3 regions of the Mesorhizobium sp. M0862 genome follow, and region 3 is predicted to be linked to each of the others. Evidence: predicted binding sites of a transcription regulator. Region 3 holds the regulator's gene; each other region holds the start of a gene.
The links. The regulator PhoB, encoded in region 3, activates phosphate uptake and scavenging genes when phosphate is short. The targets are predictions, from matches to a motif close to TGTCATNNANCTGTCAT.
Positions count from the first base shown of each region.

Region 1: a site for PhoB is predicted at 3,127-3,143, ahead of NKI15_RS05925 (ceramide glucosyltransferase). Genes of this name have one in related genera too.
Region 2: a site for PhoB is predicted at 7,898-7,914, ahead of NKI15_RS20805 (RNA degradosome polyphosphate kinase). Genes of this name have one in related genera too.

Region 1 covers NZ_JAMYOJ010000003.1:189,228-199,831, forward strand. Annotated here, with positions in the region: gene NKI15_RS05915 (2'-deoxycytidine 5'-triphosphate deaminase) at 1-398, opposite strand, end outside; SAM riboswitch at 539-616, shown strand; gene NKI15_RS05920 (O-succinylhomoserine sulfhydrylase) at 674-1,864, shown strand; gene NKI15_RS05925 (ceramide glucosyltransferase) at 1,876-3,027, opposite strand; gene apaG (Co2+/Mg2+ efflux facilitator ApaG/CorD) at 3,249-3,641, shown strand; gene NKI15_RS05935 (Hsp33 family molecular chaperone) at 3,827-4,858, opposite strand; gene argF (ornithine carbamoyltransferase) at 4,967-5,878, opposite strand; gene NKI15_RS05945 (aspartate aminotransferase family protein) at 5,897-7,096, opposite strand; gene NKI15_RS05950 (GcrA family cell cycle regulator) at 7,455-7,973, shown strand; gene NKI15_RS05955 (magnesium and cobalt transport protein CorA) at 8,106-9,113, opposite strand; gene phoU (phosphate signaling complex protein PhoU) at 9,209-9,931, opposite strand; gene NKI15_RS05965 (ATP-binding protein) at 10,046-10,604, opposite strand, start outside.
Region 2 covers NZ_JAMYOJ010000014.1:13,144-23,747, forward strand. Annotated here, with positions in the region: gene NKI15_RS20780 (glycosyltransferase family 10 domain-containing protein) at 1-551, shown strand, start outside; gene fumC (class II fumarate hydratase) at 1,139-2,536, shown strand; gene NKI15_RS20790 (DoxX family protein) at 2,792-3,214, shown strand; gene NKI15_RS20795 (DoxX family protein) at 3,352-3,759, shown strand; gene ppx (exopolyphosphatase) at 4,019-5,551, opposite strand; gene NKI15_RS20805 (RNA degradosome polyphosphate kinase) at 5,548-7,743, opposite strand; gene NKI15_RS20810 (zinc-finger domain-containing protein) at 7,977-8,222, shown strand; gene NKI15_RS20815 (FAD-dependent monooxygenase) at 8,242-9,480, shown strand; gene NKI15_RS20820 (TIGR02117 family protein) at 9,705-10,370, opposite strand; gene NKI15_RS20825 (amino acid ABC transporter ATP-binding protein) at 10,470-10,604, opposite strand, start outside.
Region 3 covers NZ_JAMYOJ010000007.1:185,552-196,155, forward strand. Annotated here, with positions in the region: gene NKI15_RS13415 (sugar ABC transporter permease) at 1-1,258, opposite strand, end outside; gene xylF (D-xylose ABC transporter substrate-binding protein) at 1,403-2,443, opposite strand; gene NKI15_RS13425 (ROK family protein) at 2,710-3,945, shown strand; gene phoB (phosphate regulon transcriptional regulator PhoB) at 3,976-4,665, opposite strand; gene phoU (phosphate signaling complex protein PhoU) at 4,682-5,386, opposite strand; gene pstB (phosphate ABC transporter ATP-binding protein PstB) at 5,428-6,252, opposite strand; gene pstA (phosphate ABC transporter permease PstA) at 6,270-7,586, opposite strand; gene pstC (phosphate ABC transporter permease subunit PstC) at 7,583-9,043, opposite strand; gene NKI15_RS13455 (substrate-binding domain-containing protein) at 9,139-10,167, opposite strand.

The sequences.
Region 1 (10,604 bases), on a different contig from region 3:
CCGGCGGCGATCTTGTCGAACTCATGGCCGCGATCGGTCATCACCCGGGTGAAGATGTCGAGCCGGCCTGTCGAGCTCTTCGGGTTGGCCGAGGCGGACACGTTTGCGGGCAGCGCCAGGCTTTCGAGCAGCGGCACGATGTAGACGCAGCCGGTTTCCAGCACCGCGCCCTCGGCGAGACTGAACTCATGCAATTTCAGCCGGTGAAGCTTGTCGGCCACCAGATGATCGGGACCCGGCAGGAAGGAGGCGCGCACGCGAAAAGCCTTGTCGCCGAGCCTCAGATCGAGGCTCGCCGGCTGCACCTGGTCGACATCGAGCGCGCGCGGCGACTCCAGCGCGCCGGACTGAAACAGCGCGGAAATGTCCTGATCGGGAAGAATGCCTGTCTGCCGCAAAAGGCTGGCTCCGCTCCAAGGTCGGTCTCTTTGTGGCAGGTTCTTGCCGCAAAACCGCTGGATATTATTGCGGAACCTGCCTGGTACAAACCTCTTAATGAAGCCGGCAATTGACGCAAGCGCAGGTGAGGTCTAAAGGGTCGTTATCCCGTGGTGATTTGGCCGGTCGGCTTGCAGCCACGTTAAACAAGTCGCTAAAGGACCGTCGGGCCGCAAGGCCATATGGACCGGTTGCGACTTTCGCGGCCGGTTTTTTTGTGTCTGGAACAAAAGCGATGAGCACCAAGAAGCGTAACTGGAAACCTCAGACCGCACTCGTGCACGGGGGAACGCTGCGTTCCCAGTTCGGCGAGACGTCCGAAGCGATGTACCTCACCCAAGGCTATGTCTACGAGACGGCGCAGGCTGCCGAGGCCCGTTTCAAGGGCGAGGAGCCGGGCTTCATCTATTCGCGCTATGCCAACCCTACCGTCGACATGTTCGAAAAGCGCATGTGCGCGCTGGAGGGTGCCGAAGATGCGCGCGCCACGGCGTCCGGCATGGCTGCGGTGACGGCAGCGCTCCTGTGCAGCGCCAAGGCCGGCGACCATATCGTTGCGGCGCGCGCGCTGTTCGGCTCCTGCCGCTGGGTGGTGGAGACGCTGGCGCCGAAATACGGCATCGAGGCAACGCTGGTCGACGGCACCGACATCGCCAACTGGGAAAAGGCGGTGCGGCCGAACACGAAACTGTTCTTCCTGGAAAGCCCGACCAATCCGACGCTGGAAGTGGTCGACATCGCAGCGGTGGCGGCGCTCGCCACCTCGATCGGCGCCAGGCTGATCGTCGACAATGTCTTTGCCACGCCCTTGCAGCAGAAGCCCTTGCAGCTCGGCGCCCATATCGTCGTCTACTCCGCGACCAAGCACATTGACGGCCAGGGACGCTGTCTCGGCGGCATCATCCTGTCGGACAAGAAATGGATCGACGAGAATTTGCACGACTATTTCCGCCACACCGGCCCGAGCCTGTCGCCGTTCAACGCCTGGACGCTGCTCAAGGGCCTGGAGACGCTGCCGGTTCGGGTGCGCCAGCAGACGGAAAGCGCGGCCAAGATCGCGGATTTCCTGGCAGGACGGCCGGAAATCGCCCGCGTCATCTATCCCGGCCGCGCCGACCACCCGCAGGCCGACATCGTCAAGAAGCAGATGACGGGCGGATCGACGCTGATCTGCCTCGACGTGAAGGGCGGCAAGCAGGCGGCCTTCGCCTTGCAGAACGCGCTCGACATCGTGCTGATCTCCAACAATCTCGGCGACGCCAAGAGCCTGATCACCCATCCGGCGACCACCACGCACAAGAACCTCAGCGACGAAGCTCGCGCCGAGCTTGGCATCGGGCCGGGAACGCTCAGGCTGTCGGTCGGTCTTGAGGATACGGACGATCTGCTGGAGGACGTTGCGCAGGCGCTGAAGGCAGCCGGGTAGGCCGCGAGGCGTCACGCTCCCGACGAAGCCTCTTCCAGCTCGGCTGCCTTGGTGCCGATGATCATGGTGTTGCCGCGCCAATCGACGGCGCCGCTCAGCCAGCCGCGCGCCCAGATGGCGGGAAGCATCATGTCGCGGACCATCATCGCCGGGACCATGCGCAGCGACAGATGCCAGCCCTTGGCCGCGGCCAGCGCGCATTCGGGAATGTAGGCCGCCGTCAGCACGGCCAACACCGTGGCCGGCAGGCTGATGCCGGCACTTGCTGCCGCCACCAGCGCCAACGCCAACGGCACGGCGACGCCGGTCAGGATCTCGGGTGCGAAAAACAGCGGGAAAGTGACGCGGCGCAACCGCGCCCAGCGCGCCTGACGCGACCAGATGTCGGCAAGTCGGCGCTGCCCCAGTGGTTGCTCGAAAGGCGAGGCAACGAGATTGACGCGCAGGCCCAGTCCGTTGACCAGCTTGGTTGCAGCAGCATCCTCGGCGATCTCGGCGGCCAGCGCGCGGATACCGCCATTGGTATCGAGCATCGGCTTGTTCCACAGCATGCTCTTGCCCTGGGCAAAGCCGAGGCCAAGCGCCTCGCCGGCATATTGCCAGCGCGCCTGCAGCGTGTTGAGGAACGCGCATTCGACCTCGGCCCAGAAGCCTTCCGGCCGCGAGCCGATCGGCGTCGAGCAGATAAGCCCGGTATTGGTCCGCCAGGCCGCCATCAGGTGCTGGACGTAATCCCTAGGCATCAGCACGTTGGAATCCGCCAGAATAACCCAATGATTGCGCGCCGCTTCCCAGCCCTTGACGCAGTTGTTGAGCTTCGGGTTGCTGCTGACGCGGTCGTCGCCGATCAGCAGCCGGGCCGGCACGTTGGGAAACAGGACGATCGCCCTGTTTATCAGTTTGACGACGGGATCGTCGGCGTGAGCGACGCAGAAGATCAGTTCGTAGCGCGGCCAGTCGAGCGAGAAGGCTCGCTGCAGCGTCTCTTGTGTGAACGGCTCCACGCCGCGCGACGGCACGACGATCGAGACCGGTGGCTGCTCGTCGGACGGCGGAGGGATAAGGCGACGCGCTTGCAGTTTCGACGAAGCAAGCAGGATGCTGGCGAGATTGGAAAGAAGCAAAGCGGAGGAAGCGAAGGCGGCTGTGAGAGCTGGTTCCATGAGATCTGGTCACTCCGGAAAGGCCGCTCGCGGCTGCTTTGTCAGTCGACAGATGGGCCTTGAGTCGCCGGCAAGGTTTGCGCACACCAACACTGTCATGTGTCACTTAAATGACATTGTTTGTCGGCACCTCCGCTTTGAGGCTGGCAGGACATGCCGTTGTGCGCGTATCAAACCGCATAGCGCGACAAATGTTCCTTGCCGCGCAACCGGAGCAGCCCATGTATCGCGCCGTCACGCGCAACATCGAAGTGCAGGTCAGACCGTTCTACCTGGAGGACCGCTCGGACCCGGCGGAGAACCGTTATGTCTGGGGCTACCAGGTGACGATCGACAACCAGTCCGACGATTTCGTGCAGCTTATGTCGCGTTACTGGCACATCACCGACGGCAGCGGCCGGATCGAGGAAGTGCGCGGCGCCGGCGTGGTCGGCGACCAGCCTGAGCTCAATCCCGGCGACAGCTATCAATACACGTCAGGCTGCCCGCTCTCGACGCCCTCCGGCTTCATGGTCGGCCACTACACCATGCGCAACAAAAAGGGCGAGACGTTCGACGTCGCTATTCCCGCGTTTTCGCTGGATCTGCCGGGGACGCGGCGGACGGTGAATTAGGGTTTTCTCCCCATCTCTATACGGGGAGAAATGCCCGGCAGTGCAATGAGGGGCGCCGCCGGACTCATGAGGTTATCTTCCACGCACATGACGTAGGCTATGCGCGGCCATTCACCAAAGTTCGCGCTGCCCCTCATCCGCCCTTCGGGCACCTTCTCCCCGTGAACGGGGAGAAGGAAGAGATGCTACTGAGCTGCAAACTCCGCCGGGTCGAAGTCGTACTGCTTCGAGCAGAACTCGCAGGCGACGTGGATGCCGCCATCTTCGGTGCTGTCCTTGATCTCCTGCGCGGAAAACCCCTCGAGGATGCCGCGTATCTTGTCCCTTGAGCAGGAACATTGGTCGGCGACCGGCACGCCGCCGAAGACGCGCACGCCATGTTCGTGGAACAGCCTGTAGAGCAGCCGCTCGGCGCCGATGGTCGGGTCGATCAGCTCGGTCGGCTCGATGGTGCCGAGCAGCGCCACCAGCTCGCGCCACGAATTGTCGGCCGGCTCCTGCGTCACGTCACGCGGATCGCCGTCGCCGCCCGAAATGTCGGGCACGCGCATGCGCTCGGGTGACTGCGGCAGGAACTGCGCCAGGATACCGCCGGCGCGCCACTGCTCGCGCGCACCGCCGGGGCCGGGCGTCAGCAGCTTGGCCACCGACAGCCGGAGGTCGGTCGGGATCTGCTCCGACTGGCGGAAATAGGTGCGCGCGGCGTCTTCCAGCGTCTCGCCGTCGAGCTGGACGATGCCCTGATAGCGCTGCGTGTGCGCGCCTTGGTCGATGGTCAGCGCCAAAACGCCGCTGCCCAGCAGCGTCTGCTGCGAGGTCTGGCCTGCGGCCACCAGGGCCTCCAGCCGGTCGGCATCGAAGCGCGCATAGGCGCGCAATGCCGAGGGCGTGGAGAAATCCGCGACCAGCATGTCGACAGGCCCGTCGGTGCGGGTCTGCAGGATGAACTTGCCTTCGAATTTGAGCGAAGTGCCGAGCAGCACCGTCAGCACACAGGCTTCCGCCAGCAGGCGGGCGACCGGCTCGGGATAGTCGTGACGGTTGAGGATGGCGTCGAGCATCGGCCCGAGCTGCACGGTGCGGCCGCGCACGTCGAGCGGGCCTACCTCGAAGGGCACGACATGATCGTCGCCGGCATAGCCGAACTCGCCGAGTTTGGGGTGATGTTCAGTCACTTGATGCGTTTCCAACATGACAAAGCTCCAGGGCGCGGCCATGCGGCCCGGAGGGGTGCATGCGTCCAAACGCGCTTGATTTGCGTGATGGGGCGCAAATAGGCATCGCGCCGCCCCGGATCAAGCGCTTGGAGAGCAAGCGCCTGGAGATCAAGCGCCCAGACACCAGGCCAAAACCGCCTTCTGGGCGTGGAGCCGGTTCTCGGCTTCGTCGAAGACCACCGAATGCGGACCGTCGATGACCTCGTCGGTGACTTCCTCGCCGCGATGCGCCGGCAGGCAGTGCATGAACAGGGCGTCGGGCTTGGCCCTCGCCATCAGCGCCGCATTGACCTGATAGGGCGAGAAGACATTGTGGCCGCGGGCGCGGTGTTCCTGGCCCATCGACACCCAGCAGTCGGTGACGATGCAGTCGGCTTGGTCGACGGCTTCCTCGGGCGAGCGGGTGAAGTGCAGCTTGCCGCCATTGGACTTCGACCAGTCGATGTGCTTCTGCGCCGGCTCGCTGCCTTCCGGCACGGCGACATTGAGGTTGAAGCGGAACCGCGCCGAGGCCTCGAGCAGCGAATGCAGCACGTTGTTGCCGTCGCCGGTCCAGGCGATGGTCTTGCCGGCAACCGGACCGCGATGCTCCTCGAAGGTCATGATGTCGGCCATCAGCTGACAGGGATGGGTGTCGTCGGTCAGCCCGTTGATGACCGGAATCGTGGCATTCTCGGTCAGCTCGAGCAGCCGCTCATGCGACGTGGTGCGGATCATGATGGCGTCGACATAGCGCGACAGCACCTTGGCGGTGTCGGCAATGGTCTCGGAGCGGCCGAGCTGCATTTCGGTGCCGGTCAGCATGATGGTCTCGCCGCCGAGCTGTCGCATGCCGACGTCGAAGGACACGCGCGTGCGCGTCGACGGCTTGTCGAAGATCATGGCCAGCACCTTGCCTTCGAGCGGTCTGGTCCGTTCGCCGGCCTTGAGGCGCGCCTTGCGCACCACCGCATCGTCCAGCATCAGGCGCAGATCGCCTTCGGAAACGGCGGAAAGATCGGTGAAATGGCGAAGGCTCATCGGGAATGGTTCTCGGGATTACTTCGCGGCGGCCGCGGCGATGGCGTCGGTCAGGCCCTTGGCGCCGGCGCGGATGCGATCGAGCGCTTCGCCGATCTCGGCGTCGGTGACGGTCAGCGGCGGCAGCAGACGAATGACGTTGTCGCCTGCCGGCACCGCCAGCAGATGCTGGTCGCGCAGCGCCATGTTGACCTTGGTGTTGGGCATGGCGCATTTCAGGCCAAGCATCAGGCCGCTGCCCCTGATGCCTTCGATGACATCAGGAAATTCGTCGGCGACCGCCGCCAGGCCCTGCTTCATCAGCAATGCCTTGCGCTGGACGTCTTCGAGGAAGCCGTCTTCCAGCACGACGTCGAGCACAGCGTTGCCGACCGCCATGGCCAGCGGATTGCCGCCGAAAGTGGTGCCATGCACGCCTGCCGTCATGCCGACGACAGCGTCGTCGGTGGCGAGGCACGCGCCCATCGGGAAGCCGCCGCCAATGCCCTTGGCAATCGCCATGATGTCGGGCGTCACGCCGGTCCATTCATGCGCGAACAGCTTTCCGGTGCGACCGATACCGCACTGGACCTCATCGAAGATCAGCAGCAGGCCATGCTGGTCGCAGAGCTGCCGCAGCCGCTTCAAGGATTGCGTCGGCACCGGGCGGATGCCGCCCTCGCCCTGTACCGGTTCGATCAGGATCGCGGCGGTCTCTGGTGTGATCGCCTTCTCGGCGGCGTCGATGTCGTCGAAGCCGACCTGGTCGAAGCCTTCGACCTTGGGGCCGAAGCCTTCGAGATATTTGTACTGGCCGCCGGCGGCGATGGTCGCCAGCGTGCGGCCGTGGAAGGCGCCTTCGAAGGTAATGACCCGGAAGCGCTCGGGATGGCCCTTGACGAACTGGTAGCGCCGCGCCGTCTTGATCGCGCATTCGAGCGCCTCGGCGCCGGAATTGGTGAAGAACACCTTGTCGGCGAAGGTGGCGTCAGCCAGCCGCTCGCCGAGCCGGGCCTGCCCCGGGATCTCGTAGAGATTGGAGACGTGCCAGAGCTTGGCCGCCTGTTCGGTCAGCGCCGAGACCAGATGCGGATGGCTGTGGCCCAACGAATTGACCGCGATGCCGCCAGCGAAATCGAGATATCGCTCGCCCTTGTCGGTAACCAGCCAGGTGCCTTCGCCATGGTCGAAGGCCAAAGGGGCGCGGGCAAAGGTCTCGTAAAGCGCCGAACCGCTCATTATATGCGTCTCCGGTACCGGAAAAATCAAAAAAGCCGCCAAAGCGGCGGCCTTTGCGGCTTATCGTGTTTTTCGGCCATGAAGTCAACGAAAACGTCGCGCAGAGGCGCGCGGCAAGCTCCCGACGAGACGCCGGCTCATAAGCGACCGGGCAAGTTGGGGAAAACCTAAAAAACCGATTCGTGTTGCACCTGGGACTCTTGTCACCGAGTCAACACATGAGGTAATTGTAGTCGGGAAATAACTAGATTTCGTGCGGCGGACCTAATCACCTAATATATGTGGTGTCTGCCCCGGCAAAGATTGCCGGGTCGGGAACGGATTCCGGCTGCCGCACACATAGCAGGAGCGCGGTCTCATGAACTGGACTGACGAGCGGGTCGAACTTCTCAGGAAACTGTGGTCGGAGGGCTTGAGCGCAAGCCAGATCGCCGCCCAACTCGGCGGGGTCAGCCGCAACGCGGTCATCGGCAAGGTGCACCGGCTGAAGCTGTCGGGCCGCGGACGCTCGACCGCGACGCCGGCGCGTCAGAAGAAGACAACGCAGGGATCTTCGATCCAGAAATCGGTGCCGCGCGCCGCAACCGCGCAGCGCCATGTCACGACTTCGATCGGGGCGAACGCGCTGCAGGCGCAGTTCGACGCCGAGCCAGTGGCGCGCCACTACATCCGCCCGGTCGAAAACGTCGTCGTGCCGATCTCGCGGCATCTGCAGCTCACCGATCTCACCGAGCGCACCTGCAAATGGCCGAATGGCGACCCGCTGTCGGAAGACTTCAACTTCTGCGGCAACGAGGCGGCTGAAACCGGACCTTACTGCAAGTACCACGCAAGGGTGGCGTTCCAGCCGGCTTCAGAGCGGCGCAGGAGCCGGTAGTTAGGAATAGGGATTGGGGACTGGGCAGTAGGGAATGGGGTAGCGCTCGTGAGGCGCCACCTTATTCTGCCTACTGCCTACTGCCTACTACCTACTGCCTACTGCCTACTGCCTACTGCCTACTGCCTACCATCACAGCCACCCACTCTTCCGAAATCGCCAATACAAAAACGAGCAGATCAGCGCGATCGAGACCAATACGACGGGATAGCCGTATTGCATCTTCAGTTCCGGCATGTCGTCGAAATTCATGCCGTAAATGCCGGCGAGCGCCGTCGGCACCGCCAGGATCGCCGCCCATGAGGCCAGCTTCTTGGTGTTCGCGGTTTCCTGGCTCTGGCCGACCAGCAGGCTGGCTTCGAAAGCGAACGCCAGAACCTCGCGCAGGCTGTCGATCTTTTCCTGCACGGTGCGGATATGGTCGGTGACATCGCGAAACAGCGGATGCATTGCGGTATGGATCTGCGGCAGTTCGGCGCTGGTCAGCCGGCGGCAGACCTCGACCAGCGGCAGCGCCGCATTGCGCAGGCGCAACAGATCGCGGCGCAGCATATAGAGCCGCTCGATGTCGGGACCGGTCATCGGCTTCAGCAGCACCCTGTCCTCGATCGCCTCGACCTCGTCCTCGATCTGCTCTAGCACCGGCATGTAGTTGTCGACGATGAAGTCGAGGATGGCGTAGAGGACGAAATCCTCGCCCTTGGCCAATGAGTGCGGACAGCTTTCCCAGTGCTGGCGCACGGCGGCGTATGAGGTCGAGGGACCATGCCTGACGCTGACGATATAGCCTGAGCCGACGAACAGATGCGTCTCGCCGAAGGTGACGCGTCCGTCGATCAGCTGTGCAGTGCGGGCAACGATGAACAGCGCATCGCCATATTGCTCGATCTTCGGCCGCTGGTGCGGATGTTCGGCGTCTTCAATCGCCAGCTCATGCAAATGGAATTGCGCCTTGACGCGCAGCAGAAGCTCGCGGTCGGGTTCGAGCAGCCCGATCCAGACGACATGGCCCGACTTCTTGGCCCATTCGCCGGCTTCTTCGATCGGAATGTCGGCGATGCGCTTGCCGGCGGTGTAGACGCTCGACGCGATGATGCCGGACGATGCCGGCGCCGGCTTGAACTCTCGGACATATTCCATCGCAGCCTCCTGAGCGCCTGGCCTTGGCCAGGAACCGAGACGCTAACATCCAGGTAGTTTAGCGCAATATGATTAAGCGTTCGAGGGGAGCGCGATCACTTCACCGGCAGCGCCGGAAGGGCAACCTTGTCGGTCTTGTCGCCCTTTGGACGCTCGGCCGGCAACTGCTCGCCGGTGACGATGTAGTAGATCGTCTCGGCAATGTTGGTGGCGTGGTCGCCGATGCGCTCGATGTTCTTGGCGCAAAACAGCAGATGCGTGCACGGCGTGATGTTGCGCGGATCTTCCATCATGTAGGTCAAAAGCTCGCGAAACAGCGAGGTGTACATGGCGTCGATCTGGTCGTCGCGGTCGCGAACGAAGCCTATTTTCTCGACCGAGCGCGAGGCATAGACGTCGAGCACTTCCTTGAGCTGGGTCAAAGCGAGTTCGGCAAGCGCCTCGAGGCCGCGAAACAGGCTGGTCGGCTGGCGGCCGTCAATGACGCTGACCACACGCTTGGCGACGTTCTTGGCGAGGTCACCGACCCGTTCGAGGTCGGCCGAAATGCGGATGGCGCCGACGATCTCGCGCAGATCCGTCGCCATGGGCTGGCGCTTGGCGATGATGACGATGGCTTTGTCGTCGATTTCGCGCTGGCCATCGTCAAGCACGATGTCGTCACGAATGACCTTCTGGGCGAGGCCGGGATCGGCATTGACCAGCGCATGGATCGCCTGCTCGACCATGCGCTCGGCATGGCCGCCCATCGCAGCGATGCGCTTCGCCAGGTATTTCAGCTCTTCGTCATAGGCGCTGACAATGTGTACGGACTGCATGGGCGAAATGCCTTCCTTAAATCTTTGGCCTTTTGAGTCGTTTCCTCGACCCTGTGCTGATACGCTAGCCGGATGACAGAAAGAAGAAACAGGCAGTTAGCAGATAGTACCGCCTCAGCCTGCCGGCAAATGGACCGTGAACGCCGCGCCCTTGCCAACCTCCGACTTGATCGAAAGCCGGGCGTTGTGGCGCGTCAGAATATGCTTGACGATGGACAGGCCAAGACCGGTGCCTTTCTGCGTGCGGCTGCTCTCCACGTCGACGCGATAGAAGCGCTCGGTAATGCGCGGTATGTGCTCTTCCGGGATGCCCGGGCCATAGTCCCTGATGGTGACATCGATGCCCGGTTCCGGGCCGGCCTCGCCCCGCGCGATCGACACTGTGACGCGTCCGCCAGGCTGGCCGTATTTGCAGGCGTTTTCCAAGAGATTCTCGAACACCTGGAACAGCTCGTCGCGGTCTCCGGGCACGTCGAGCGGCCCCTCGGCGTAGTCGCGGTCGATGACGACGCCGTTCTCGCTGGCGAGCGGGCCTAGTGAATCGATGACGCTGTCGATGGTCTGGCGCAGATCGACCTCGGTTCCCGGCCTCAGGTAAGGCTTCATTTCAAGCCTCGACAGCGACAGGAGATCGTCGATGAGGCGCGCCATGCGGCCGGTCTGGTTCTGCATG
Region 2 (10,604 bases), on a different contig from region 3:
CGAACGAACTGGCGCGCCACATCAAGATCGATTCTTATGGCCGATATCGCAACAACCGATCGGTCTCTGGCCCCGATCTGGGCTCGAAGACCAAGATCGAAACCATTGCGCGGCACAAATTCTGCCTGGCCATGGAGAACTCGATCGAGGCCGACTATGTCACCGAGAAAATCTATGACGCGTTCATGGCGGGCACGGTGCCGATCTACCTTGGCGCTCCCAATGTGGACGAGTTCGTTCCGGAGCACTCCTTTATTGACGCCAGTGCCTTCGCCAGCGCCAGCGATCTTGCAGCCTATCTCCAGCACCTGATCGCAACGCCGCAAGACTACGAGGCTTATTTCGACTGGCGCTCAAAGCCATTGCCCGACAACCTCGTCAAACGGGTGCAATCATTGGAAACACCCGCGTTCTGCAGACTGATGAGCGTCGTGCGCCAGCGTCTGGAGGCGCGGACAAGCAAGCCTTCCGGACGGCGAACACTTCCGTTCGGCTACAGATCCTATCTCAGGACAAAGCTGCGCCGTTGGAGGAAAAAGGTTCCGAGCTGACGGTCCGCGATCAGGCGCGCTTTCAGCAAAATACGGAGAACAAAGAGCGTCTCTTGCGACGTCGAGACGGCTTCGACCTTGCCGCCATGCATCTTGGAAATCTCCGAGGCTATGTGGAGGCGCTCCCAGGGTGGACTTGAAATTCTCGGTTTCGCGATCCGAAGCTCGATCCGGATGCGATGCCGGATTTTGGTCGGGAAACTGAACAGAAGGACAAGTGCATAAGCTACCTCATCGCTGCTGTTGCCAGTGAGACGCCGGCACGGATGGTAGTTTGTGTGGCAGCGTCGCTCGTAGGTAGAGTAGGTAGACATGAATTGCGCATTGCTGATCCTGGGGGAAGTTTGCGTAGAGCAATCCGCCAGCTCGACATGATCTTATCGAGCTAAATCCGCAAGTTTCCGTCCACTTCATGGGATCAAGCCGCACTGAGGAGCAATTTCCTTCACACGAAAGTGGAGGGTGCAGGATCCCGAAGGCCGGCGCTACTGCTTCAACCGATTTACTGCCTGCCGGCCGCAATCTCTGCTTGAAGGCCATTGTGCAACGCGATACGCCGTTGCCGAATTCGATCGTCGGAGAGACAAGTGACCGCTGCCAGGACCAGAACCGAAACCGACACGTTCGGCCCCATCGAGGTTGCCGCCGACCGTTACTGGGGCGCGCAGGCGCAGCGTTCCCTCGGCAATTTCAGGATAGGCTGGGAAAAGCAGCCGGCCTCGATCGTGCGTGCGCTCGGCATCGTCAAGCGAGCGGCGGCGGAAGCCAATATGGAGTTGAAGCGGCTCGATCCGGCAGTCGGCAAGGCGATCATCGAGGCGGCGCAAGAGGTGATCGACGGCAAGCTGAACGATCATTTCCCGCTGGTCGTCTGGCAGACCGGCTCGGGCACGCAGTCCAACATGAACGCCAACGAGGTGATCTCCAACCGGGCGATCGAACTTCTGGGCGGCGTCATGGGCTCGAAGAAGCCGGTGCACCCTAACGACCACGTCAATATGAGCCAGTCGTCGAACGACACCTACCCGACAGCCATGCACATCGCGTGCGCCGAGCGCATCGTGCACGATCTGCTGCCGGCGCTGAAGCATCTGCACGCTGCGCTCGAGGTCAAGACGAAGGCCTTCGCCCACATCATCAAGATCGGCCGCACCCATACGCAGGACGCGACACCCCTCACGCTGGGCCAGGAATTTTCCGGCTACGCCGCGCAGGTGGCCTCTTCGATCAAGCGCATCGAGATGACGCTGCCCGGCCTGCAGGAACTGGCGCAGGGCGGCACCGCCGTCGGCACCGGCCTCAACGCGCCGGTCGGCTTTGCGGAAAAGGTGGCGGCGCGCATCGCCGACATTACCGGCATTGCCTTCGTCACCGCGCCGAACAAGTTCGAGGCGCTCGCCGCGCACGATTCCATGGTGTTCTCGCATGGCGCCATCAACGCGGCGGCCGCCGCCCTCTTCAAGATCGCCAACGACATCCGCTTCCTCGGCTCCGGCCCGCGCTCGGGCCTCGGCGAACTGTCGCTGCCGGAAAACGAGCCGGGTTCCTCGATCATGCCGGGCAAGGTCAACCCGACCCAATGCGAGGCTCTGACGCAGGTCTGCGTGCAGGTGTTCGGCAACAACGCCTCGCTGACCTTCGCCGGCAGCCAGGGCCATTTCGAGCTCAACGTCTACAACCCGCTGATGGCCTACAACTTCCTGCAGTCGGTGCAGTTGTTGGCCGACGCCTCGATCTCCTTCACCGACAATTGCGTCCTCGGCATCGAGGCTCGCGAAGACAACATCAAAGCCGCGCTCGACCGCTCGCTGATGCTGGTGACCGCGCTGGCGCCGACGATCGGGTACGACAATGCCGCCAAGATCGCCAAGACCGCGCACAAGAAGGGCACCACCTTGCGCGAGGAAGCACTGGCCACCGGGCTGGTCAGCGAGGCAGACTACGACCGGCTGGTGCGGCCGGAGGACATGACGCATCCGGGTTAAGCGATTCCAGGGGAAGTGCCTTGCGTTTCCTCGGGAAGCGCGCAGCCCTCTTCTTGGGGATTGCGTCAACTAGAAATCCGAATTTTGTGGCGGGACAATTTGCTCCCGCCGCTGCTGGCCGCGACAAGAATTTTGCGTCGGTCGAACGATCCCGAAATGTACGTCCTGTGAACAATGTGTCGCCGGACTGGCGGCTTTGGTGAACAGTCGGCTTGGTCTATCTGACGGGACATCAACCCTTTTCGGAGAGCCACCATGTCCATCAACACTTCCGCTGCCGGCGCCGGCATCGCGTCCAACAGCTCCACCACCATCCTGCTCGGCCGCATCCTGCTCGCCGCCATCTTCCTGCTTTCCGGCTTCGGCAAGCTCACCGCCATTTCGGGCACCGCCGGCTATTTCGGCGCCATGGGCCTGCCGGTGCCGACCGTAACGGCCATTGTCGTCGGCCTGATCGAATTGCTCGGCGGCCTTGCCGTGCTCGTTGGCTTTCAGACCCGCATCGCCGCCTGGGTGCTCGCGGTCTTCACCATCGCCTCGGCCTTTGTCGCCCATACCGGCTGGGCCGACCAGAACCAGATGATCCATTTCCTGAAGAACGTCGCCATCACCGGCGGTTTCCTGCTGCTGGCTTCCTCGGGCCCTGGCGCCTACTCGATCGACGCCAAGCGCGGCTGAGCTTTCCCTCCCAAGCCTGAAAAAAGCGGCGTGGAATTTTCCACGCCGCTTTTTCGTTGTCTGCCCAAGCGCGCGCCCGTCCCATCCCTGCTAGGATCGGTCTCGAAACAGCCGGCGGACAGACAACGGAGATGACCATGCCCCGCGATGCATTGCTTCTGATTTCCCGGCTGCTGCTCGCCGCCCTGCTCGTTCCCTCCGGCTACCACGCGCTCGCCGACATTGCCGGGACGACCGGCTATTTCGCCGGCCTCGGCATGCCATTGCCGACGCTTGCTGCCTGGAGCACCGGGCTGTTCGAGTCGATTGCCGGTCTCTTGATACTGGTCGGCTTTCAGACGCCGGTCGTTGCGATACTTCTTGCCGCTTTCTGCATCGTTGCAGGCTCCATCGGCCACTACGGCCAGGGCGGCGATGACCCGATGCTCACCTTCCTGCACCAGCAGATGCTGATGAAGGATATTGCCATCGCCGGTGGATTCCTGGCGCTAGCCATGGCCGGCGCCGGGGCCTGGTCGATCGACGGGCGCCGCGCCGCGGTCTGATATCGTCAAATATCGTCCCAGGTTGATCCCTCGCCGAGGCAGGTCGACCCCCACTCCGTCTCGGCTCCGCCGAGCCACCTCTCCCCCGATCGACGGAGTAGAGGAAGGGCTCGAGCCTATTGCCGCCAACGCTTTCCAACGAGGCTCCCTTCCTTTCCCTCCGGAGGGGGAAGGTGGCGGTGCGAAGCAGCGACGGATTGAGGAAGCCGGTCCTCGAACGCGAGGCCGACGACGACATGGTTTTGCTGTCAGGCCGCGCCTACTTCACCGACACGCTCTGCCCACCCTCGACCGCCAGCACCAGCCGGCGGTTGGTGATCCGCGCCAGTTGCGCCAGCCGTCCGGCCGGGCGTTCGCCGTAAAGATCGGAAAGTGAGGCCGGCAGCACCAGCGCCAACGTGCCATTGCCGCGGTTTTCCCATTTCAGCCGCGGCATGACGCCGGGCATGGCCGCCGTCAGCAGATAGACGACGCGCAGCACCGCCGCCAGGATGCGGGCGCGCTCGAGATAGCGCGGCGTCGCCAGGCCGCGGATTTCCGGCGCCGCATCGTTGAACACGCCTTCGTGGCGGAACAGGCCGACCAGCGCCAGGAAGGCACGGCCGGGGTGATCGACGCCAATGAAGGAGGCGTGGGCAATGATGTTGAGCGACTGCTTGCCGCGATATTCCGGGTGTGCGCGCCAGCCTATATCGGCCAGCAGACAGGCAGCGTGGCGATAGCGCGCCTCATCCTCCGTCTCGTCGATGCCGAAGGCGGCAAAGGTCTTGTCCGTCCATTCGACAAGCTCATGCGCATGGGTGACCGAGCGCGACCGCAGCCGCGCCAGTTCCTCCGAAGCGGAGACCAGCGGATCGGCCTTCTGCTCGGCAGGGTCGAGCAGCGAATAGAGAAACCCTTCGCGCACGCCCAATGCCGAGACGATGATCTTCGACGGCTGCATCGCCGCCATGATCTCCTGCAGCACGACCGCGCCATAGGGCAGCAGCGAACGGCGGTTCTTCGACACGCCTTCGATGCCCTTGACCTTCTCGATCTCGCCTTTCGCCACCTGCTTCAGGAAATTGGCGGCGCTGTCGACACCGATCTCATAGTGGTGCATGACGCCAAGCGGGTAGTTGGTCATTTCCATGTGCAGCCGGGCAAGGTTTCGCCAGGTGCCGCCAACGGCGTAGAAGGGCCGTCCCTGCCCGCCCTTCAACAATTTGGCGCGCGCCAGTTCGTCGCGGGTGATCTTTGCCGCCTGGGCGAGCGAATTCCTGGCCATGTCCTGCAGCCGCAGGCCACCCAGCGGCAGCGTGATGCCGTCGCCGATCGCCTCGCCATTGATGTCGATAAGCTCCAGGCTGCCGCCGCCAAGATCGCCGGCAATGCCATTGGCGGGGTGGAAGCCCGAAATGACGCCAAGCGCCGAATAATGCGCCTCCTGCCGGCCAGTGAGCACGCGGATCTCGGTCTTGAGCACATCCTGGGCGCGGTGGATGAAATCGGGGCCGTTGATCGCTTCGCGGGCCGCGGCCGTTGCCAGCACAAACATGTGCTCCGCACCCGCCTGGTCGGAGAGCGCGCGGAAACGGCGGAACTCCTCCATCGAGCGCGTCACCGCCTCGGGGTCGAGCTTGCCGGTCGAAACGATGCCGCGGCCGAGGCCGGCCAGCATCTTTTCGTTGAACAGCAAGGTCGGCGAGCGCGCCAACCCTTCATAGACGACAAGGCGGATCGAGTTCGAGCCGATGTCGATGATGGACAGCGGCCGGCGATCCTGCAGCCGGCCTTGGGACGTTGAAATCATGAGCCGCTGTTCTTCTTGCGACGCTTGAACTGCGCGATGCGCTTGGGCGCATGCGACTTCAGCGCGTCACCCCGTCCCGACAGGCTCGGATTGGTCATGAAATATTCCTGCGCGTTGAACGGTTCCTCACCCTCATCCAGCACGACGCGCCGGGAGGTTCCGTCAGCCAATACGTCGAAACTTTGCTGGTTGTCCATGATGTTGCCCAGCATGATCTGGCCAAGGATCTGTTCATGCACCGTCGGATTGGTGATCGGCACCATGGTCTCGACGCGGCGGTCGAGATTGCGTGGCATCAAGTCGGCCGAGGCGATGTAGACGATCGCCTCGTCCGACGGCAGGCCATGGCCGTTGCCGAAGCAATAGATGCGGCTGTGTTCGAGGAAGCGGCCGACGATCGACTTGACTCTGATGTTTTCCGACAGGCCGGGCACCTGCGGCCGCAGGCAGCAGATGCCGCGCACGACGAGATCGATCTCCACGCCGGCACGGCTGGCGTCATAGAGCGCATCAATGATGTTGGGATCGACGAGCGCGTTCATCTTCATCCAGATGCGCGCCGGACGGCCAGCCAGCGCGTAGGCGACCTCGTCGGCAATGTGCTTGAGGATACGGCTGCGCAGCGTAAACGGCGAGATGGCGATCCGCATCTCATCGGTCGGCTCGGCATAGCCGGTGATGAAGTTGAACAGCTGGGCGACATCGCGCGCGATCGTCGGATCGGTGGTGAAGAAGGACAGGTCGGTGTAGATGCGCGCGGTCACCGGATGGTAGTTGCCGGTGCCGAGATGCACATAGTTGCGCAGCTTGCCGTCCTCACGCCGCACCACGAGCGACATTTTCGCATGGGTTTTCAGTTCGAGGAAGCCGAACACGACCTGGACGCCGGCGCGTTCGAGGTCGCGCGCCCAGCGGATGTTGGCTTCCTCGTCGAAGCGCGCCTTGAGCTCGACCAGGGCGGTCACCGACTTGCCGGCCTCGGCCGCGTCGACCAAGGCGCGCACGATCGGGCTGTCGTTGGAGGTGCGGTAGAGCGTCTGCTTGATTGCCACCACCTCCGGGTCGGCCATCGCCTGGCGCAGGAACTGGACCACCACGTCGAAGGATTCATAGGGGTGGTGGACGACGATGTCCTTCTCGCGGATGGCCGCGAAACAGTCGCCGCCATGCTCGCGGATGCGCTCGGGAAAGCGCGGATTGTAGGGGGTGAACTTCAGGTCGTCGCGCGGCACGGCGACGATCTCGGAAACCTGGCTGAGCGCCAGCGGGCCGGTCAGAACGCTGATGCGGCTCGAAGAGACGCCAAGCTCGCCGGCGACGAACTCGCGCAATTCGCCGGGCATCGACTTGTCGAATTCGATGCGGATGACCGAACCGCGGCGGCGCCGCTTCAGCGCCGTCTCGAACAGGCGCACGAGATCTTCCGACTCTTCCTCGACCTCGATATCGCTGTCCCGGATGATGCGGAAGGTGCCGGAACCCTTGACCTCATAGCCGGGGAACAGCTTGCCGATATAGAGGCCGACAGCCTCCTCCAACGGAATGAAGCGAACGTGCTGCTTGCGGTCGGGCAGACGGATGAAGCGCTTCAGCGCCACCGGCAGGCGCAGAAGCGCGCTCATCTCCTCGCCATTCTTGCGATGGCGCAATTGCAGCGCCATCGAGAAGCCGAGATTGGGAATGAACGGAAACGGATGCGCCGGGTCGATCGACAGTGGAGTCAGGACCGGGAAGACCTGGTCCTGGAAATGATCTTCCAGCCAGACTTTCTCATCCTTGGTCAGTGCATCGCGGGTGATGCTCTCAATGCCTTCCTTGTTGAGCAGCAACATCAGCGCCGAAAGGCTGTTCTGCTGGTCCTCCTGCAGCCGCTCGACCTCGCGCAGCAATTGTTCCAGCTGCTGCTCCGGCGTGCGGCCGTCGGGGCTCTTGAGCGCAATGCCTTCGCGCACCTGGCCCGCAAGGCCGGCGACGCGGACCATGAAGAATTCATCGAGATTGGCGGCCGAAATCGACAGGAAACGGACGCGTTCGAGCAGCGGATGGTGCTCGTTCTGTGATTCCTCGAGCACACGCCGGTTGAACTGCAGCCAGGAGAACTCACGGTTGACGAACCGATCGGGGTTGCCGCCCTCGGGGCTCGCCACCTCGACATTGATGAATTCGCTCTGCACCGGCTTCAGTTCGTTCATGGTTCCTGCTCTTCCCCGCCAACCGTCCCTTGGAGCGCCGCTGGACGTGCCATGCCTCTAACACGCTTTTGTGACGCATGGCCCTTCGGCGAAAACCATTCCGATTTCAGGGACATGCACTTAACCGGCTCACCGTATCCTCTGACAGGCTTTTGCGACAGTTTCATTTCATCGATCTTGCAAACAGGTCTGTTATGTTCCAGATGCTTTTCGACGAGATCAAGGAGACGACGATGGCAGGCGGTTCCATTCCCCACTTCCAGAACGATGCGGGCCATCCGGCAATCGACATCGGCGTCAAGGAATTCATGTGCACCGGCGCCAACCCGCCCTTCGACCATCCACACGTGTTCCTCGACATGGGCGACGACAATGAAAAGGTCTGCCCCTATTGCTCGACGCTCTACCGCTATTCGGCGAAGCTGAGGGCGACGGAAACGCTGCCGGCCGGTTGCCTTTATATCGACCAGGCCGCCTGATCCTTCCGCGACAAGCCCGATGGAAGACATCAGGTCCCGGCAGGTCATAATCGCCGGGGCCGGCATCGCCGGGCTGACCGCTGCCCTTGCCTTCGCCGGACGGCGTTATCCGGTAAAGCTGATCGAACAGGCACAGCACCTAGACGCGGCCGGCGCCGGCATCCAGCTTTCGCCCAACGCAACACGCATTCTTGGAAAACTCGGCGTGCTCGACCGGCTGCTGCCCGCAGCGTTGCGGCCGGAAGCGGTCGTGCTCAAGGACGCCGGGACGCTGCGCGAACTGGCGCGGGTACCGCTTGGGCAAGCCGCCGAAGCGCGCTGGCAGGCGCCTTATCTCGTCGCTCACCGCGCCGATCTGCAGGCAGCGCTGCTGGCGCAAATGGCCGAACGGCCGGAGATTGAGCTCATCACCGGCGCCCGCGTGACCCGCATCGTCAAAGACGCGCAATATGTCGCCGTGACCGCCGAAGTGGACGGCCGCGAGATCGAGGCACGCGGCAAACTGCTGGTCGGCTCCGACGGCGTCTGGTCGGCAGTCAGGGCGCAACTCGCAGGCGAGGACTTCGTCAAAAGCCGTTTTTCGGGCGAACTCGCCTGGCGAGTCACGATCGCGGCCGAGAGCGCCGCCGGCGAAGCCTTTGTCGCGATCGGCGCCGCCGACTGCGTCACCACGTTCCTGCATCCAGGCTTCCACATGGTCGCCTATCCCGTCAGCAAAGGCCGGGCCTTCAATCTCGCCGCCTTCACCAAGGGTGAGCGCATGGCCGAAGGTTGGTCGGGCCATGCCGATCCCGCGATCCTCACGGCTGCCCTGCGCGGCACCGCGCCGGGCCTGACGAAGCTCGTGGCACTGGCCGGCCCATGGACGGCCTTTCCGATCCACACCGTCGAACAACAGCGGTGGACGAGCCCGCAGGGCATCGCGCTGATCGGCGACGCTGCGCATGCGATGACGCCGTTTGCCGCACAGGGCGCGGCAATGGCGATCGAAGATGCCATCACGCTTGCCGACGCTATCGCCGATTTCCCTGGCGATCTGCTCAGAAGTTTTCAAATCTGGGAAAATCTTCGGCGGCCGCGTGTCGCCAAGGCCGCGCGTCGTGGGGCCGTAAACCGCCTCGCCTGGCATGCTGCCGGCCCGGTGGCGATCGCCCGCAATCTGTTCCTGGCCATGCGCTCGCCCGACAAGCTCGCCGCCGACCTCGACTGGCTCTATGGATGGCGAGCGGACACTCGGCAGTCTAGATCGTCGACGTAGCGATCCTTCCCACCCCCCTCTGTCCTGCCGGACATCTCCCCCCGCAAGGGGGGAGATTGGATGTCGCCGTCGCCTTCGCCAAAATCGCCGGCGTTGCAGCAGGAGCGCCGCGGGCAAAACGGCTGATCTCCCCCCTTGCGGGGGAGATGGCCGGCTGGCCAGAGGGGGGTGCTGTCCCGCTGACTTCAAAAGATCCAACACTGTCGCGGTGCGATGAAGGACTGCTAGTTATGAAACCGCATTGAAAATCCCAGCGAGGCCGGCAGCGGGTTCCACCAGCCGGTGCGCAGGCCGGCGGTGCGCAGGCCGGCGGCTGTCCAGGTGTTGCAGCCGACCAGCGCGTTGAAATGGCCGTTCGCCTCGAAGAAGCGGTCGAAGCTGGAATAGGCGGCGTTCTCGATGACGACCGGACCATGCGGCCCTTGCTGGAAACTCGCGTCGATATAGTCGAGCAGCGCTGCAAAACGTTCCTCATCGATGTCGAAACCGGTGACAGCAGGGTGCGGCTCGGCGATGGCCCCGGCGATATCGACATGCATGACCGAGGCGTCCAGTGTCAGCGCCTTGAGGACGGGCACTGTCTTCAGCTGCGACCAGCTCGGCGTCTCCAGATAGAAGGCCCGGCCGCCCCAGCCAAAGACGATGTAGCGCACTTCCGGGGCGTCGACAGGGATGCCGGCAGCGACCAAGAAATGGAAGCGCCGGTGCACCTCGTCATCGACGGGAATGGCGATGTCGGTGTGGATCGGATTCTCCAGCACCAGAATATGGCGCGTGCCCTCACCCGCCGCTGACGCCGGCCACAGCGGACGCGGCACCAGCGTGCCGAGCGTGGCAGCGAGCGCGACCACGATAATCAGCATGGCCACGAAACGCAGGGCTTTTATCATGCGGCGGCGGCTTTGTGTTTCAATGGAGAAGATCAACCCCGGATAGCAAAAGAGCCCGGCCGCATTACGGCCGGGCTCTTTTGGTTCGCATGAAAATGCTCAGTGCAGGATCTGCGACAGAAACAGCTTCGTGCGCTCGTGGCGCGGATGGTCGAAGAACTCGGCCGGCGTGTTCTGTTCGACGATCTGGCCCTGATCCATGAAGATCACCCGGTTGGCGACCTTGCGGGCAAA
Region 3 (10,604 bases):
CGACAATGCTCTGCAGCGGCGAGTCGATGCCGAGCAGAACCATGCCGGATTGCAGCGACTGCATCAGAAGCGCGCCGAGCATGGCGCCCATCACCGTTCCGGCGCCGCCCGCGAGCGACGTGCCGCCGATGACGGCTGCCGCGATAACCAAAAGCTCGTCCAGCGTGCCCAGCGCGTTGGTTGACGCATTGAGACGGGCCGACGAGATCGCCGCGCTGATTGCAGCCAGCACACCCATGATCATGAACACCTTCATGGTCACCCAGCGCGTGTTGATGCCGGCGAGTTCCGCTGCCTCCGGATTGCCGCCGATGGCGAAGACATAGCGGCCGAAACGCGTGCGCTTGGTGATGAACGTCATGATGATGCCGACAATCACCGCCATCAGCACCGGTATGGCGATGCCATGCGCGATGAACAGCCCGCCTTCGGGAACGGTGATGCCGTTCTGCTGTGCGTACTGGCGCACGATGCCGATCGGCCATGGATAGGAATTGGCGATCCACACGGCGCCGAGGATGGCCGCGCAAGCGACCACGCCAAGCAGGGTCTCGGCCCAGACGGGGCGCAGTGGAAAGCTGAAGCGCTTGCGCTGAGAGCGACCGTTGAGCAGCGCGAAGGCGACCGCCGCGCAGGCGACGATGCCGACGATCCAGCTGGCAGCGGCGCCAATAGAGCCGCGTGGTCCGCCGCCCATCAGCTGGAAGGTGGCGTCGAGTGGCGCGACCGTGCGCCCGCTGGTGATGAGCCATGCCATGCCACGCCAGACCAGCAGGCCACCAAGCGTCACGATGAAGGCCGGAACCTGCATATAGGCGATGATGAAGCCCTGGAACGCGCCGATCAGCAGACCAAGCACCACGCCGGCGGCAAGCGCGACGACCCAGAGCCAGGGGTTTCCAAGCTGGAAGCCGATGACGCGAATGAGGAATTCGGCCTGTGCCACGCCCATGATCATGCCGATCACGCCTTCGACGGAGCCCACCGAAAGGTCGATGTTGCGCATGACGATGACCAGTACCATGCCGGTCGCCATGATCGCGACCGAGGACGTCTGCACCGACAGGTTCCAAAGATTGCGCGGCGTCAGGAAAAGCCCACCCGACAGGATATGTATGCCGACCCAGATGACCAGCAGCGCGCCGACCATGCCGAGCATGCGCGTGTCGAGCTCGGTCGCTTTCAGGAACCGGGCGACCGCGCCGAGTTCAGACGCTCGTGCCGTATCGGCCTGCGGATTTGAGGTCGTGTCGGTCATGATGTCCTCCAGCGGCTTGCCGTCTGGCGCGGATGCCGGACCACAGCCTAGAAGTTTGCCGCCGATGGCGGAAACACACAATTCTCGTAGAGAAAACGCCGCGGCTTGACAGCCGCGGCGCCTAATTTGTTCAAGTGGTCGAGATCAGTTGCAAGCCGCGACGCTGCCGGCGGCGACGCCTGTGCAGACTTCGTCCTTCTTGATCCAGCCGGCGTCGATGACGACGTTGAGGTTGTCCTTGGTGATCGCGACGGGGGTCAGGAACAGCGACTTGACGGTGTTGCCGCCAGGCGTGGTGAAGTCCTTGGCGCCGGCAATGTCGCCCGTCTTCTTGCCATCGGCAAGCTGCGAGGCGATCTCGGCGGCGTTCTTGCCGAGTTCGCGCGCGTCTTTCCACACCGACACCGTCTGCGTGCCGAGCGCGATGCGGTTCAGGGCGGCATGGTCGCCGTCCTGGCCCGAGACCGGAACCGTTCCGGCAAGGCCCTGCGCCGTCAGCGCGGCGACAACGCCGCCGGCGGTGCCGTCATTGGCCGCAACCACGGCATCGACCTTGTTGTCATTGGCGGTCAGGAACTGTTCCATGTTCTTCTGGGCGTTGGCCGGCAGCCAGCCATCGGTATAGGCCTCGCCGACATTCTTGATCTTGCCCGAGTCGATGGCTTCCTTGAGCACTTCCATCGAGCCCGAGAACAGGAAATCGGCATTCGGATCCGAGCCCGAGCCCTTGATGAAGACATAGTTGCCTTCGGGCTTCGCCTTGAACACTTCGCGGGCCTGCATGCGGCCGACTTCCTTGTTGTCGAAGGTCAGGTAGAAGACGTCCTTGTTCTCGATCAGGCGATCATAGCCGACGACCGGAATGCCTTCGTCCAGCGCCTTCTGCACCGCCGGGCCGATGGCCGAGGCGTCCTGCGCCAGGATGATCAGCGAGTTGGCGCCCTGCGAGATCAGGCTTTCGACGTCGGTCAGCTGCTTGCCGGGATTGGACTGCGCGTCGGCCGAAATGTACTTGTCGCCGGCGGCTTCGATCGCCGTTTTCATCGCCGCCTCGTCGGTCTTCCAGCGCTCTTCCTGGAAGTTCGACCACGACACGCCGATGACCTTGTCCTTCGCCTGCGCGACCGACATCAGCGCCAGCGACATGGCGACACCCGCCAGCATGGCGGCTGCAAATCTGTTCATTATAACCCTCCCTGCGCCGCCCACGGCGCGACAAAACCGGCCCGAAGGCCTGCACAAAGAGGCTCAATTTTTTCGAGCCTCGAAAAAATACTGGTTCAATGATAAGGCACTGTCAACATCGATTATGATGGATTCTGATGGCGTTGCCGAATTTTTTCGAGCTCCGCAATAAACAATGACAGGGCTGCCGGCGTCTGCCAATATTTGGCTGGTGCCGTCGAACGCCTTCACTATCATGAGGCGCGAGGAGGCCGGGAGGAAAACAAATGTCGGTTGGGATCCGCCACGACGATCTGCGCCGTCGCAACCGTGCGATGGTGATTTCGGCCGTGCGCCGGGCCGGCCAGCCGTCGCGGACCGAGATTGCGGCGACCACCGGCCTCAGCCATTCGACGATATCGGCAATCTCGTCTGATCTGATTCAAGAAGGCATCCTGATTGAAGGCAAGCCTGGCGAGACCGGCTCGCTGAAACGCGGCCGGCCGCAGGTCGGCCTTGGCCTCAACCCGGAAGCGGCGGCGGTCATGACCGTGGTGCTGTCGCTGAACTTCCTCTCCGTCACCGTCATCGACTATGCCGGCCAGGTGGTCGCGGAAGAACAGCGCCGGCTCGACACGCTGACCATGCCGCGCGACGAGCTGATCGGCGAATGCGTAGCAATCGTCGGGCGGCGTCTCGCGGACCCGGACCTCGATGTCCAGAGCATCGCCCGCATTGCCATGGGCATCCAGGGCATCACCGATTCGCAGGCGCGGGCCATGCTGTGGTCGCCAATCACGCCACTGACCGACATTGCCTTCGCCGACATGTTGGAAGCGGAATTCGGCATTCCTGCCACCATGGAGAACGACTGCAATATGATGGCGGTGGCCCTGCAATGGCGCCAGCCCGAGCGCTACCGCGACAATTTCATCGCGATCCTCTTGTCGCACGGCATCGGCATGGGGCTGGTGCTGAAAGGCGAACTGTTCACCGGCACCCATTCCTCCGGCGGCGAGTTCGGCCACATGATCCACCGTCCGGGCGGCGCGCTCTGCCGCTGCGGGCGGCGCGGCTGCGTCGAGGCCTATGCCGGAAACTACGCCATCTGGCGCAGCGCCAAAATGATGAGCGAAGATGCCGAGCCGGTCGATATCGGCGACGCTGATATGCGCGCACTCGCCGCGCGCGCCCGCGAAACCGATGGCCCGGAGCGCGAAGCCTATCGCAAGGCCGGTGAGGCGCTCGGCTTCGGCCTCGGCAGCCTGTTTGCGCTGATCGACCCGGCGCCTGTCGCCATGGTTGGCGTCAGCGCCGCCGCCTTCGACCTGATCGAGCCGGCATTGCGCGAAGCGATCGCCCAGACCGCCGGCGGCCAGCACTCGAAATCGATCTCCTTCGACACCGAGCCCAACGAGCTGCCGCTGATCCGCGAAGGCTGTGCCATGCGCGCGCTCGGCTTCGTCGATCAGGAGATTTTCGCGCCGGGCATTCAGGCCAAATCCGGCAAGCATGTCGCCTGAATGGCCGGCAACGGCGCGACGCGCAGCATCCTAGTCTTCCCTGATCGCGTAGCCGGCGCCGCGAATGGTACGGATGACATCCGGCATGCGGCCGTTGTTGACCGCTTTGCGTAAGCGCCCGACATGGACATCGACGGTTCGCTCGTCGATGTAGATCGTCTCGCCCCAGACATTGTCGAGCAGCTGGCTGCGCGAGAACACGCGGCCGGGATGGCGCATCATGAATTCGAGCAGCCGGAACTCGGTCGGTCCGAGCCTGATCTCGCTCTTCTTGCGGTAGACACGGTGCGACTCGCGGTCGAGCACGATGTCGCCGACCTTGAGCACGCTGGACAGCACTTCCGGCTTGGCCCGGCGCAGCAGCGCCTTCACGCGCGCCATGAACTCCGGCGTCGAGAATGGCTTGACCAGATAGTCGTCGGCACCGGTGGACAGGCCGCGCACGCGATCGCTTTCCTCACCGCGCGCGGTCAGCATGATGATCGGCAGCCGCTCGGTTTCGGGCCGCACTCTAAGCCGCCGGCAGAGCTCGATGCCGGAAACAGCGGGCACCATCCAGTCGAGCACCAGGAGATCGGGCACGTTTTCCTGCAGGCGGATCTCGGCCTCGTCGCCGCGTGTCACCACCTCGACGTGATAGCCTTCGGATTCGAGGTTGTAGCGGAGGAGCACGCCTAGCGGCTCCTCGTCCTCCACGACCATGATGCGTGGCGCGATCATAGGCAGTTCACCCTCATCAGGCCGGCGTGGCCATCGCCGTCTCGTCCTGCTTCGGACGATTGGCGGGCAATTGCTGGCCGGTCAGCACATAATACGCATTTTCGGCGATGTTGGTGACATGATCGCCGATGCGCTCAAGATTCTTGGCGCAGAACAAGAGATGCGTGCAGGCGGTGATGTTGCGAGGGTCTTCCATCATGTAGGTCAAGAGCTCACGAAACACGGACGTGTATTTGACGTCGATGCGCTCGTCGTCATTCCTGAGTTTTGCAAGAGCTGCCGCATCGGTGGCGGCATATTCCTCGACGACGCCTTGCACCTGGATCAGCACCAGCTGCGCCATGGCATCGATGGAGTGCGAGAGGTCGCGCGGCGTGACGCTCAAGCCCACGGTGCCGACGCGTTTGGCGATGTTCTTGGCGAGATCGCCGATGCGCTCGAGGTCGCCGGCCATGCGGATCGAGCCGACCACGGCGCGCAGATCGTTGGCCATCGGCTGGCGCTTGGCGATCAGCGTGATGGCGCGGTCGTCCAGTTCGCGCTGGCGCGCATCCATGATGGCGTCGTCGGAAACGACACGCTGTGCCAGCGCATTGTCCGAATTGAGCAGCGCCCTGGTCGAGCCGCTGACCATCGAGCCTGCCAGATCGCCCATGTCGCGGATCAGCTTGCTGATCTGCCCGAGCTCTTCATCGAAGGAGGCGACGGTATGTTCACCCATGATCTTGGTCCTCGTGCCTGAAAATCCACCCGCCGGACGGCTCAGCCGAAGCGGCCGGTAATGTAGTCCTGGGTGCGCTTGTCGTCGGGGTTGGTGAACATCTTGTCGGTGGCGCCCTCCTCGACGAGATAGCCGAGATGGAACATCGCCGTGCGCTGCGACACGCGCGCCGCCTGCTGCATCGAGTGGGTGACGATGACGATCGTGTAGTTCTGGCGCAGTTCGTCGATCAGCTCCTCGACACGGGCGGTGGCGATCGGATCGAGCGCCGAGCAGGGCTCGTCCATCAGGATCACCTCCGGCGACACGGCGATGGCGCGCGCGATGCACAGGCGCTGCTGCTGGCCGCCGGACAGGCCGGTGCCGGGCTCCTGCAGGCGGTCCTTGACCTCGTTCCAGATCGCCGCCTTCTTCAGGCTCTGCTCGACGATCTGGTCCATGTCGGACTTGCGCTTGGCCAGCCCATGGATGCGCGGGCCGTAGGCGACGTTCTCGTAGATCGACTTCGGGAACGGGTTGGGTTTCTGGAACACCATGCCGACGCGGGCGCGCAGTTCGACGACATCGATGTTCTTGTCGTAGATGTCGTCTTCATCGAGCGTGATCTTGCCGGTCACCCGCGCCGAATCGATGGTGTCGTTCATGCGGTTGAGGCAGCGCAGGAAGGTCGACTTGCCGCAGCCGGACGGGCCGATCAGCGCCGTCACCTGGTTCTGGCGGACGTCGAGATTGACGTCGAACAACGCCTGCTTCTCGCCGTAGAAGACGCCGACCTTGTCGCCGCGCATCTTGATGACTTCGTTCGACTTGGCGTTCATTTTGTCGCCCACTGCATTCTCAAGGGACTGTTCGGTCATGATGTTCATACCAAATTGCCTTTTTTCTACCAGCGCCGCTCGAACCGGCGCCGGAGCACGATCGCGGTGATGTTCATGGCCATGAGGAAGACGAGCAGGATGATGATGGCGCCGGACATGCGCTCGACAAAAGCGCGCTCAGCCTCGTTTGCCCACATATAGATCTGAACCGGCAGCGCGGTCGCCGGATCGAAAGGCGTCGTCGGATAATCGGCGACGAAAGCGACCATGCCGATCAAGAGCAGCGGTGCTGTCTCGCCGAGCGCACGCGCCAGGCCGATGATGGTGCCGGTAAGGATGCCTGGGGCGGCAAGCGGCAGGATGTGATGGAACACCATCTGCATCTTGGAGGCGCCGAGGCCGAGCGCCGCCGAGCGGATCGACGGCGGCACCGCGGCGAGGGCGGCGCGCGTGGCGATGATGATGGTCGGCAGCGTCATCAAGGTCAGCACCAGGCCGCCGACGAAGGAAGCCGAGCGCGGCATGCCGAGGAAGTTGATGAACACGGCAAGGCCAAGCAGACCGAAGACGATCGACGGCACCGCCGCGAGATTGTTGATGTTGACTTCGATCAGGTCCGTAAAGCGGTTCTTCTTGGCGAACTCCTCGAGATAGATCGAGGCGGCGACGCCGATCGGCAGCGCCAGCAAAAGCACGATCACCATCATGTAGAACGAACCGATGATGGCCACGCCCATGCCCGACGTCTCGGGCCGGCTGGAGGCGCCATAGCTGAACAGGCCGGTGTTGAAATGCTCGGCCATCGCGCCTTCGGCTTTGAGCTTGTTCATCCAGTCGATCTGCTGGTCGGACACCTTGCGGCGCGCTTCATCGACGCCGAGGTCGATCTGGCCCTTGGAGGCCGAGTCGAGATTGGCGGCGGCCAGGATGTCGACGTCACGCGTCGTGCCGATCACCGACGGATCGGCGGAGACGATGTCGCGCAGCTGGACGCGGGCGCCTTCCGACAGGAAGCCCTTGAGCTTCAGCATCATCGGCTTGTTGGCCGGATCGATGCCGAGCTTGGCCACCAGCGCGTTTTCGGCGAGCTTGGGATAGTTCGCCTTGATCAGCACGGTAGGGTCGGTCGCGCGCTTGCCGGAGGGATCGATCACCTTCTCGTCGAAGGTGACCGGCAGCGTCACCGTCGTCTGCCAGAAGGCGGTGTAGCCTTTCGAGACGATGGTGATCAACATGATGGCCAGGAACGCCAGGCCCACCGAGATCGCAATCACGCCATAGATGCGGAACCGGCGTTCGGCGGCGTAGCGCGCCTTCAGCCCGATGTCGCGGCGCGGACGCGCGACGGCACCCGCCATCGTGTCCAGGGGGATGTCGGTCATTCGTACTGCTCCCGGTACTTGCGCACGATGTAGAGGGCGACGATGTTCATCACCAGCGTCAGCGCGAACAGCGTCAGGCCGAGCGCGAAGGCGACCAGCGTCTGCGGCGAGTTGAACTCGAGATCGCCGGTCAGCTGGTTGACGATCTTGACGGTGATGGTCGTCATCGCCTCGAACGGGTTGGCCGTCAGATTGGCCGCGACGCCCGCCGCCAGCACGACGATCATCGTCTCGCCGATGGCGCGCGACGCCGTCAACAGGATGGCGCCGACGATGCCGGGCAGTGCCGCCGGCAGGATCACCCGCTTGATCGTCTCGGAGCGCGTGGCACCGAGGCCGAGCGAGCCGTCACGCATTGCGCGCGGCACCGCGGTGATGATGTCGTCGGACAAAGAGGACACGACCGGGATCAGCATGACGCCCATCACCAGGCCGGCGGTGAAGATGCTCTGGCCCTGGATGAAGGGAGAGCCGCCGGTGAGGGCTGCCGAGAGGTCGCGCAGGAACGGTCCGAGCGTGACCACGGCGAAGATGCCGTAGACGATGGTCGGGATGCCGGCCAGCAGTTCAAGCGCGGGCTTGACCACCGACCGGACGCTGCGCGAGGCGTATTCGGACATGTAGACCGCCGACATCAGCCCTACCGGCACTGCGACCAGAAGCGCGACGGCGGCGATGTAGAGCGTGCCGGCGAGTAGCGGGATCAGGCCGAACTGACCCTGGCTGCCGCCGGAACCGGCGGCGGCGAAACGCGGATCCCACACCGTGCCGAAGAAGAAGCTCATCGGTGATACGCTTTCGAAGAAGGTGATCGTCTGGAACAGCATCGACAGCACGATGCCGACCGTGGTCAGGATGGCGATGGTCGAGGCCGCAAGCAGCCCCCACAGCATCAGCTTCTCGACATTGTTGCGCGCCCTGGCGCGCGGCGCGATCTGCCTCAGCGCATAGAAGGCGCCGGCGACCGACAGCGCGAAGGTCAGCACGGCGCCGAACAGGCCGAGCCGGTCCTGGACCTGGTTCGCCTCGACCGCGATCGGGATCATGTAGTCCTGTGTGTCGCTGGCCAGTGCCACGCCCTTGGCGGCGAGCAGCGGCTGCAATTCGGCGAAAGTAGCGGGAAGTGCGGTATCGCCATCGAGCCGGCGCAAGCCCTTGGCCAGGCTCTTCACCAGGCTGGCGTCGAGCGCTTCGCTGGCGACCTTTGTGTCGGCGGTGCGCTCGGGCAAAGCGGCATGGATATGCCGGTCGAGATAGAAGGAAGAGCCGATATCCCAGACGGCGAGCAAAAGGACGGCAGGCAGGACCGCGAGCAGAAAGGCCCACCAGCCATGATAATGCGCGCGCGAATGCGGCTTGACCTTGCCGGTATCCTGCGCCGCGGCGCGCTGGCGGCCGACCACAAAAGCGACCACGCCTATGACGATGATTATGGCGAGTACGAGCAAGGACGACATAACCCACCCCAGGGAAAATTCAGATCGCCGCCGCCGTTGCGGCAAGCGGCGAAATCAGGGCGCGGAGTTCATCCGCGCCCTGATCCGTCCGTTGATTACATTGTCTTTCCGGCGGCGAAGGCGTCGCGCTGGCCCTGACGTTCGGCGTCGGGAGCGGAAACCAGGCCGTACTGGGCGAGCGGGCTTTCCGGGCCGATCATCTGGTCATCAAGGAAGAACTCGACATATTCCTTGAGGCCGGGAACGACGCCCAGATGCGCCTTCTTGACGTAGAAGAACAACGGCCGCGACACGGGGTACGTGCCATCGGCGATGGTCTGCGTCGAAGGCACGATGCCTTCCACGGTAGCGACCTTCAGCTTGTCGGCATTGTTCTCGTAGAAGGCGAGGCCGAACACGCCAACGCCGGTCTTGTTGGAGTCGATGCGGGCGAGCGTCTCGGTGTAGTCGCCGTCAATGTCGACAGCCTTGCCGTCCTTGCGGATGGCGATGCAGGTCTTGCCGATTTCCTTGTCGTCGGCGATGCCGGCAGCCTTCAAAGCGGCCTTGTCGCAGCCGGCGTCGAGCAGCTTGGTCTCGAACACTTCACGGGTGCCGTGCTTCTCACCCGGGATATAGGCGGCGATATCCCAGTCGGGCAGCTTCGGATTGACCTGGTTCCACTTGGTGTTCGGGTTGTCGACCAGCTTGCCGTCGACCACCAGCTTGGCGGCGAGCGCCTTGTAGATGTCGGCGGGAACCAGCGCCCAGTCCGGACCCTTGATGTCGGTGGCAAAGACGATGCCGTCATAGCCGATGCGGACTTCCTGGACGTCCTTGACGCCGGCGTCGGCGCAGGACTTCAGCTCGTCCTTCTTGATCGGGCGCGAGGAGTTGGCGATATCGATCGTGTCTTCGCCGACGCCCTTGCAGAACTCCTTGATGCCGGCGCCGCTGCCGCCGGACTCGACCACCGGGGTCTTGAAGTTGGTGAAGGTTTCGCCGAACTGCTCGGCGACGATCTTGGCGTAAGGCAGCACGGTCGACGAACCGGCGACCTGGATCTGGTCACGCGCAGCGGCGACACCGGACGATGCGGCGAACGCTACCGCCACGGCCGATGCCGTAACGAGGAATTTCTTCATGTGGCCTGCTCCTGTTCGGAAGATGGTCTCTTGGCGCCCTCTTCAAACCGGCGCCCGCTGAGGCCAATAGCCTTCGATTATTACAGTCGCATGACAGTTTCGTGTCAGCCCGGTAACGTCGCACAGACGTCTTGTGGGCCGCACCCTTTAAGCCGGTTTGTGGGAATGGAAGTTGCCGCTGGAATCAGACGCTTGCGCAATTCGTGCTGGCATCAAGTCCCGGCACACCGCAGGCCGCGATGCCGAGAAAGAAAAACCGGACGGGAGCGCGTTGCCCGTGACCAGAGCGAATCTTGGCCGAGCCATCGCCAAAAACAGGTCCGTTGGGGTAGATTCGACGCTGTTTCTTGTCGGCGGTCGCTTGCTCCCGCCCGTAACTGAATGAGCGGTTTCGTTGCGACCATTGTCCTGACTGGGCGCCAGCTTTGATATGGTGC